Regions from separate parts of the Pseudomonas cannabina genome, predicted to be linked through region 2. Evidence: riboswitches for the same ligand, from Rfam matches in the RefSeq annotation. Region 2 holds a riboswitch; the other holds the start of a gene.

Region 1 (4,395 bases), 1.5 Mb from region 2:
CGGTCTTATAGGTTACGTCTATCGTGATGCGGCGGGCATTTCCCTGCCCCGTTCTACCCGCGAAATGATCGTGATGGGCGCACCGAATATTCGTCGTGAGCAGTTGCAGTCAGGTGATCTGGTGTTCTTCGCCACCTCGGGTGGTTCGCAGGTGTCTCACGCGGGAATCTATGTCGGCGAAGGCCGCTTTGTGCATGCGCCGGCCACCGGTGGCACGGTCAAGCTCGACAGCCTCGACAAGCCTTACTGGCAGCGCGCCTACCTCAACGCCAAGCGCGTGATCCAGCCTGCGAGCCTGGCGCAGATTCGGCCTTAGCGCCCCCGCTGACCAGCTTGGTCCTGCTCAAGATCGGACGCGGAGCGTCCAGTACGGCATGCCGACGCAGAGCGTCGCACGATAGTTGAAAGAAAGCGCTTTTTTATCGCAATGGCACTGACGACGCAGAGTGCGACGTAAGTGACGGCTGAGCCCTGACACTGATCCGGGGGATGCGAGGCAGGACGCCGAGCAAGCTGCACCGGGCCAAGGATGGCCCATTGCAGCTGCCCCCGGATCAGTGTCAGGGCGAAGGAACCCGACGAAGTCGGGCCGGAAACGGAGCAAGGGGTTTTGCCTACTTTGGCCCCATCAAAGTAGGTCGCCGAGGGGCGAAAAGGTGACTTGAGCCGTAAGCAAACAGCACTGATATCGCAGAACCGCTGTGTGACGCACACTCAAGGTCGGACGCAGAGCGTCCAGAACGGCATGCCTACGCAGAGCGCAGGCACGATAATCAAGACTTGTGTGACCGAAGAGCGCTGAGGCGTTATTGCGCAGCCTTGGCCGATGTCACGCGCCAGATCTTGTTGCCGACGTCATCCGCCACCAGCAAGCCGCCATGCTGATCGTTGACCACACCGACCGGGCGGCCCATGGTTTTTTCGTCTTTGTTGAGAAAGCCGGTCAGCACGTCGACGGGCGCACCGTTGGGTTTGCCACCGCTGAACGGGATGAACACCACTTTATAGCCGCTGTGCGGTTTGCGGTTCCATGAGCCGTGCTGGCCGACGAACAGACCTTCGTTGAACAGCGCGGCCAATGTTTTGCCATCCGCGAACACCAGGCCCAGTGAGGCCGTGTGCGGGCCGACGGCATAATCCGGGGCGATTGCCTTGGCGACCAGTTCCGGGTTTTGCGGTGTCACACGCTGGTCGACATGCTGGCCGTAATAGCTGTAAGGCCAGCCATAGAAAGCGCCATCCTGCACCGACGTTACGTAGTCAGGCACCAGATCGCTACCGATCTCGTCGCGTTCGTTGACGGCCGTCCACAGCTTGCCGGTTTTTGGCTCCCAATCCATGCCGTTGGGGTTGCGCAGGCCCGACGCGAAGATGCGGTGCTTGCCGGTGGCGGCGTCCACTTCCCAGATCGCTGCGCGACCTTCTTCCTTGTCCATGCCGTTCTCGGCCACGTTGCTGTTCGAGCCGACGGTCACGTACAGCTTGCTGCCGTCCTTGCTGGCGATGACGTTCTTGGTCCAGTGGTGATTGAGCGTGCCGCCCGGCAGGTCGACCACTTTGGTGGGCTGTGCGCTGATCGACGTCTGGCCCGCTTCATACGGGAAGCTGATCAGGCGGTCGGTATCAGCGACATACAGCTTGTTGCCCACCAGGGTCATGCCGAACGGCGAATTGAGGTTCTGCAGGAACACGGTGCGGGTTTCCGCGACGCCGTCCTTGTCGACATCGCGCAGCAACGTAATGCGGTTGGCGCTTGGTACGCCAGCGCCCGCTCGGCCCATGACTTTTTCCATGACCCAGCCGCGAATGCCCTTGGAGTCATCCGGCTTGGCGGGCGAGTTGGTTTCCGCCACCAGCACATCGCCGTTGGGCAGCACGTACAGCCAGCGCGGATGGTCCAGGCCTTCAGCGAAGGCAGCCACTTGGGTGCCAGGTGCGGCCACCGGTCTGGCGCCTTTTTCCCAGCCGATGGCAGGCGCGATATTGACGGTCGGGATCAACGTCTTGTTGGGCTCCGGCAGGTGGGGCGAGGGGCCTGTTCCGTCCGAGACTTGCAGTCTGGACGACTCGCCACAGGCTGCAAGGCCGCCGGCAACCAGAAGCAGCACTGCGTAGTGGGGTCTGAGTTTGAACATGTTGGATCTCCATAAACAAAGGCGTAGTCCTGTAACTGATAGAGGCGTGCTGATCCGCCGAGGTTCAATCGCGTTCCATAACGCCTGCGCTGTCGATTGACGCTCCCGGCCCAACCCTCTACCCTTCGCGGCTTGTTTCAGGTGCTCTGCAATCCTCGATTGGCAGAGTGAAACAGGGAAGCCGGTGTGGATCGACCGATCCGATCCCGGCGCTGCCCCCGCAACGGTAAATGAGTCAAGGCTGTGCATCGTGCCACTGTGTTTCGACACGGGAAGGCGCACAGCCGGGGTAACCCGCTCATGAGCCCGGAGACCGGCCTGAATCAGTCAATGGCATCACAGAGGGTGATGTTCTGTGCAGGCCGTTGCCGTGCTGTCCAGTGCTGTCCTTCCGTGTGCTTTCGCCTGCCCCGAGCGGAGAGCCGACATGAACGAATCCCCCGAACGCGACGAACGTCATCTGGCGCGCATGCAGCGCAAAAAGGCCGTGATGGACGAGCGCATTGCCAGTTCGCCCAACGAGTGCGGCCTGCTGCTGGTCTTGACCGGCAACGGCAAAGGCAAGAGCAGCTCCGCTTTCGGCATGCTCGCCAGGGCCATGGGTCACGACATGCAGTGCGGTGTGGTGCAGTTCATCAAAGGCCGCAACAGCACCGGGGAAGAAATGTTCTTTCGGCGCTTCCCCGAGCAAGTGCGTTATCACGTGATGGGCGAGGGCTTCACCTGGGAGACCCAGGACCGCCAGCGCGACATCGCCGCCGCCGAAGCCGCCTGGACCGTGTCGCAGGAAATGCTCCGCGACCCGAGCATCGGTCTGGTGGTGCTCGACGAATTGAACATCGCCCTCAAGCATGGCTACCTCGACCTGGAACAGGTGTTGACCGACTTGCAGGCACGTCCGCCGATGCAACACGTGTTGGTCACCGGCCGTGGTGCCAAGCCTGAACTGATCGACCTGGCCGACACTGTTTCAGAGATCGGCGTGGTCAAGCATGCGTTCCAGTCCGGTATCCGCGCGCAAAAAGGTATCGAGCTGTGAGTCATTCGTCATGAGAGCACTGCAATGAGAGCCCGCCAATGAGAGCCCCGCGCCACTGTCCGGCGGTATTGATCGCCGCGCCAGCCTCCGGGCAAGGCAAAACCACGGTGACTGCCGCACTGGCACGCCTGCATCGCAATCAGGGCCGCAAGGTTCGGGTGTTCAAGTGCGGGCCGGATTTTCTCGATCCGATGATTCTCGAGCGGGCCAGCGGCGCGCCGGTTTACCAACTGGACATGTGGATGGTTGGCGCTGATGAAAGTCGGCGCCTGCTTTGGGAAGCGGCCGACGAAGCGGATCTGATCCTGATCGAAGGCGTCATGGGCCTGTTCGACGGCACACCGTCCAGTGCCGATCTCGCGCGGCACTTCGGCGTGCCGGTGCTCGGCGTGATCGACGGCACGGCCATGGCGCAAACCTTTGGCGCTTTGGCGCTGGGGCTGGCGCGCTATCAGCCGGACTTGCCGTTCGCCGGGGTCCTGGCCAACCGCGTCGGCACGGTACGCCACGCGCAACTGCTGGAAAACAGCCTGACCGAGGGCCTGCGCTGGTACGGCGCGTTGTCACGGGAAGTCGGTTTCGAGTTGCCCAGCCGCCATCTCGGGCTGGTACAGGCCAGCGAGCTGAATGACCTCGACCTGCGTCTGGACATGGCTGCCGCGGCGCTGACCAGCACCTGTGAAGTGACATTGCCGCCTGCCGTGACGTTCACGGCACCCGACCCGGTTCAGGTCGAGCCGCTGCTCCGTGGCGTGCGCATTGCCGTAGCGCGTGACGAAGCCTTCGCTTTTCTCTATGGCGCGAGCCTCGAGCTGTTGCGCAACATGGGGGCCGAGCTGAGCTTTTTCTCGCCGATCCATGACAGCGAGCTTCCTGAAGCCGACAGCCTGTACCTGCCGGGCGGCTACCCGGAGCTGCATCACGTCGCGCTGGCGGCCAACCTGACGATGCAGGCCTCGATCAGGGCGCACCATATCGCCAGCAAACCGATCCTCGCCGAGTGCGGCGGCATGCTTTACCTGCTCAATGCCCTGACCGACGTGGACGGCGTACGCGCCGAGCTGGTCGGGTTGCTGGCCGGTGAAGCGGTGATGCAGAAGCGTCTGGCAGCGCTGGCGCTGCAAGCGGTCGAACTGCCCGAAGGCACGCTGCACGGGCACACCTATCACCATTCGCTGACCAGCACCGAGCTGCAACCGATTGCCCGTGGCGTCAGCCCCA
Region 2 (4,395 bases):
TTGGCGAGAATCAGTGCCACACGTTTGTCGGCATTGGGCAGCCGCGCCAGTTCGATCCAGCGCCGCGCCAGCTGCGCGACGAAATCCATGCGGTCCGGCTGGGCGCGGTAGCACACCACGTCCGACTGGCTGCGTTCGCTACGCCAGGCCAGATCCTTGAAGCTGATCGGTCGGCTGATAATCCGCCCGTCCAGTTCCGGCAAGGCAATGTGCATCGCCAGATCACGCGCGCCGAGGCCCTGCTCGCTGGCCTCCCACGCGGGTTCGTTGTCTTGGGCACAGATCGCCTGAATCACCGGCACATTGCGCCGAAACGGCCGCAAATGCGGCGCTTCCGGGCTCGACTGGGCGAAACCGGTGGTGTTGAGGATCAGCTCGGCATCGGCTTCATCCAGCCAGTTTTCCACCTGAACAAAGCAGGCGGGCTCCTTGAGACTGGCGACTGCGATGGGCAGCGGGTTGATGCCCTGCGCCTGTAAGCGAGTACAGAATTCGTCGATGAAACCGGTGTTGGCGGCCTGCAGGTGCGAGCGATAGAACAGCAGCGCGACCACCGGCTGTTCCGCGTGCCAGTCGGCCTGCCAATCCGGCAAGCTGGCCGTGGCTCGTTGCGGGTGATAAACCGCGGTGCGCGGCAACGGCCGGGGTTCGGCCCACGGATAATCACGGCCCAGCCACTGACTGGCCATGCAGCGATACAAATCCAGTGCGTTCTGCAAACCGCCCTGACGCAGGAATTGCCAGAGCCGGTCGCGCTCGGTGGCCGGCACAGTGCTCAGGTCACTCAGCTCCGGGTCCGGGCGGTCATCACCCGGCACCAGAATGACCTGTACGCCACGCGCGGCCAGCTCCATCAAGCGCTCGACGCCGTAGCGCCAGTAGCCAATGCCGCCGTGCAGGGAAATCAGAATGACTTTGGCATGGCGCAGCACCTCATCGACATACAGATCGACCGAGGCGTGATTCTGCACCTGCATCGGGTTGGCCAGACGCAGGCTGGGGTAATCCTCGGGCAGCTGCTGAGCAGCTTCGGCCAGCAGCGCCAGGCTCGAATCGCCACTGCAGAGAATCACCAGCTCGGCGGGCGTCTGTCCCAGGTCGGCGATGTTATCGTCCGGTACAAAACCGCCGGGCTGGGTTCTCAGTAAATGCATGGGTCAGCCGGCAATCGCAGCGTTGAGCTGAGTTTGCAGTGCCACGGCGTCCAACTCCTGGCCAATCAGCACCAGATGCGTGGCACGCACTTCATCGGCACGCCAGGCGCGGTCAAAATGCTTGTCGAAACGCGTGCCCACGCCTTGAATCAGCAGGCGCATCGGTTTGCCCGGAATCGCAGCAAAGCCTTTCACGCGCAGAATGCCGTGTTGCACGACTAATTGATTCAGCGCATCGAGCAGCACTTTTTCATCGGCCTGAGGCAGTGTCAGGGAAATCGAATCGAACGCGTCGTGATCATGGTCATCAGCATCGTCGCCTTCATGATGATCGTGATGAGTCTTGCGGGCGTCGATGTGCAGCTCGGATTCGGCACCAACGCCCAGCAGGACGCTGATCGGCAAGCGGCCGCTGCTGGCTTCGACCACTTTGACGGCTGGCGGCAACTCTTCGGCCACTTCGGCACGCACTGCGGCCAGCCCCTCAGCGTCGATCATGTCGGCTTTGTTGAGGATCACCAGATCGGCGCTGGCCAGTTGATCGGCAAACAGCTCGTGCAGCGGCGATTCATGGTCCAGATTAGGGTCCAGTTTGCGCTGTGCATCGACCTGATCCGGGAACGCAGCGAAAGTACCGGCCAATACGGCCGGGCTGTCGACCACGGTGATGACGGCGTCGACGGTGCAGGCGTTGCGGATTTCCGGCCACTGGAAGGCTTGCACCAGCGGCTTGGGCAGGGCCAGCCCCGAGGTTTCGATCAGGATGTGGTCCAGATCGCCACGACGGGCGACCAGTTCACGCATCACCGGAAAGAACTCTTCCTGTACGGTGCAGCACAGGCAGCCGTTGGCCAGTTCGTACACGCGGCCGCTGGCTTCTTCTTCGGTGCAGCCGATGGTGCATTGCTTGAGGATTTCACCGTCGATGCCCAACTCGCCGAATTCGTTGACGATCACCGCGATGCGCCGCCCTTCGGCGTTGTCGAGCATGTGCCGCAGCAGCGTGGTCTTGCCCGAGCCGAGAAAGCCGGTGACGATGGTAACGGGAAGCTTGGCCAGTGTTTTCATCAGGTGCCCTTTGGCAATGCGGCGGGCAAACAGGACGGGAACCGCGTGCAGGCACAGGGTTCGGATCGCCACCGGATCACCCCGCCCGGTTGTAGTGGGAATTCGCAGGCTTTTCAGTCAGCCCGGTTCGAGGCAGGTCTCCTGGCTCACGGCAGCGTGTGGCGGGCGTTGAACACCTCGCCGACACACATTCATCGCGCCTTCCCGCCGCAGCAGTGGCTGTGCAATGAACATGACCGTTTACAGTTGCGGGGGCAGCTGCGGCATGTACCGCATTCCCGTCTTAGCTCCATATGTAACGTTTTACGAATGGAGAACCTCGAGCCGGCAAGGCTACGCAGTGACCGCAGACAGGTCAATCGTTCAGATTGACGATGCCCAGTCGCCCATGCTCTCCTGTGCGCCTGATTTCGGGTGCCCCTCACGGGGTGAAACGGGAAACCGGTGCGCTCAAGCTTTGAGCAAGTCCGGTGCTGCCCCCGCAACGGTAAGCGAGAGAAGGTCTGATCCACTGTGCCACGGCATGGGAAGGTGACCTTGCAGGCCTGAACACACCACTGTTCAAGCCCCTCGCGAGCCCGGAGACCGGCCCGATATTTTTTCAATGACACACCCGCGGTGGGCGGGCGCAGTCGAAACCTCTGACGTTCGTCAGTGGGTTCGCGTGCGCATGGCCCACTTGCCACTACTCAAGAGGGAACGCCATGTCCACCATCAGCAGCAGCCAGACGGCCGTCACCAGCGCCACCCAGACCCAACGACTGACCGCCGCGATCAGCGCCGCCGTGCTGGGTGCGTGTCTGGTCTATTTCGCCGGGTTCTCGCACATTGCCGCCGTGCACAATGCGGCACACGACACCCGTCACAGCGCCGCATTCCCTTGCCATTGAGGACAATACAATGTTCAAGCGAATCGCCCAGACAGCCGGTTTCACCGGCCTGCTTGCAGCCCTGCTGCTGACACTGCTGCAAAGCCTGTGGGTCGTCCCGCTGATCCAGCAGGCTGAAACCTATGAAAATGCTTCAGCCGAACAGTTGCACGAGCATGCCGAGGGTGCCGTGGCTGAACACAGCCATGCGCATGACGAAGCGGCTTGGGAGCCCGAAGACGGCTGGCAGCGCGTGCTGTCCACCACCGGTGGCAATCTGGTGGTCGCCGTCGGTTTTGCGCTGATGCTGGCCGGGCTTTACACCCTGCGCTCACCGGACCGCACTGCGCAGGGCGCGTGGTGGGGACTGGCCGGTTTTGCCGTGTTCGTGCTGGCACCGACCCTGGGTCTGCCGCCAGAACTGCCGGGTACCGCTGCTGCGGAGTTGAGTCAGCGTCAGGCATGGTGGATCGGCACTGCCGCATCTACAGCGGTCGGGCTGGCCTTGCTGGTGTTTGGTCAGAACCGCCTGCTGAAAGCACTGGGGCTGGCGATTATGGTCGTGCCACACGTGATTGGCGCGCCGCAACCGCTGGTTCATGAAAGCCTTGCACCTGAGTCGCTGGAATCGCAGTTCATGGTCGCTTCGCTGCTGACCAACGCACTGTTCTGGGTTGCGATGGGCCTGATCAGCGCCTGGCTGTTCCGCAGAGGCGATGCTCAGTTGAACACTGCACACGCACATGATGCCGACCAGCATCAGGCCTGATCCACCGGCCGTTCAACCCGGCGCGCCGCTGGTGGTCGGGCTGGGCTGTCGGCGCGGCTGTTCGGCGGCGACCTTACGCGAGTTGATCGAGAACAATCTTCACGCGATTGATCTGGAGATCGACAGCATCAGCGCGCTGGCATCGATCGACTTGAAGGATCAGGAGCCGGGCCTCATCGAACTGGCCGCGCAACTGTCAGTACCGCTGGTGTTTTTCAACGCAGCGCAACTGGTGGCGTGGGAGCTGCATCTGACGCACCGCTCCGCTCAGGTCTTTCAGACGACGGGTTGTCATGGTGTTGCCGAAGGTTCGGCACTGGCACTGGCCGCGCAATTGGGCGATGGCACGGCGCGACTGGTGATCGAACGGCAAAAAAGCGCGCAGGTGACATTTGCCTTGGCAACCTGCCCGGTTACAGGCGGATAATTGCAGCCCTCGCGCATTCATTTCCGGAGAATTCTTTGACCGTCTATTTCATCGGCGCAGGCCCCGGCGATCCCGAATTGATCACCGTCAAGGGCCAGCGTCTGATCC

The links. Region 2 has a riboswitch for cobalamin ahead of cobW (cobalamin biosynthesis protein CobW). Riboswitches for the same ligand answer to the same signal wherever they lie in the genome.
Region 1: linked by a shared signal. The riboswitch ahead of cobO (cob(I)yrinic acid a,c-diamide adenosyltransferase) and the one ahead of cobW (cobalamin biosynthesis protein CobW) in region 2 are both predicted to bind cobalamin.

The regions. Positions count from the first base shown of each region.
Region 1 is NZ_FNKU01000001.1:3,010,055-3,014,449, reverse strand. It holds gene BLT55_RS14180 (C40 family peptidase) at 1-316, shown strand, start outside; gene BLT55_RS14170 (PQQ-dependent sugar dehydrogenase) at 807-2,135, opposite strand; cobalamin riboswitch at 2,258-2,471, shown strand; gene cobO (cob(I)yrinic acid a,c-diamide adenosyltransferase) at 2,563-3,174, shown strand; gene BLT55_RS14160 (cobyrinic acid a,c-diamide synthase CobB) at 3,213-4,395, shown strand, end outside.
Region 2 is NZ_FNKU01000001.1:1,484,963-1,489,357, reverse strand. It holds gene cobN (cobaltochelatase subunit CobN) at 1-1,154, opposite strand, end outside; gene cobW (cobalamin biosynthesis protein CobW) at 1,158-2,222, opposite strand; cobalamin riboswitch at 2,337-2,559, opposite strand; cobalamin riboswitch at 2,618-2,830, shown strand; gene BLT55_RS07050 (CbtB domain-containing protein) at 2,927-3,112, shown strand; gene BLT55_RS07045 (CbtA family protein) at 3,123-3,860, shown strand; gene BLT55_RS07040 (cobalamin biosynthesis protein) at 3,838-4,287, shown strand; gene cobM (precorrin-4 C(11)-methyltransferase) at 4,323-4,395, shown strand, end outside.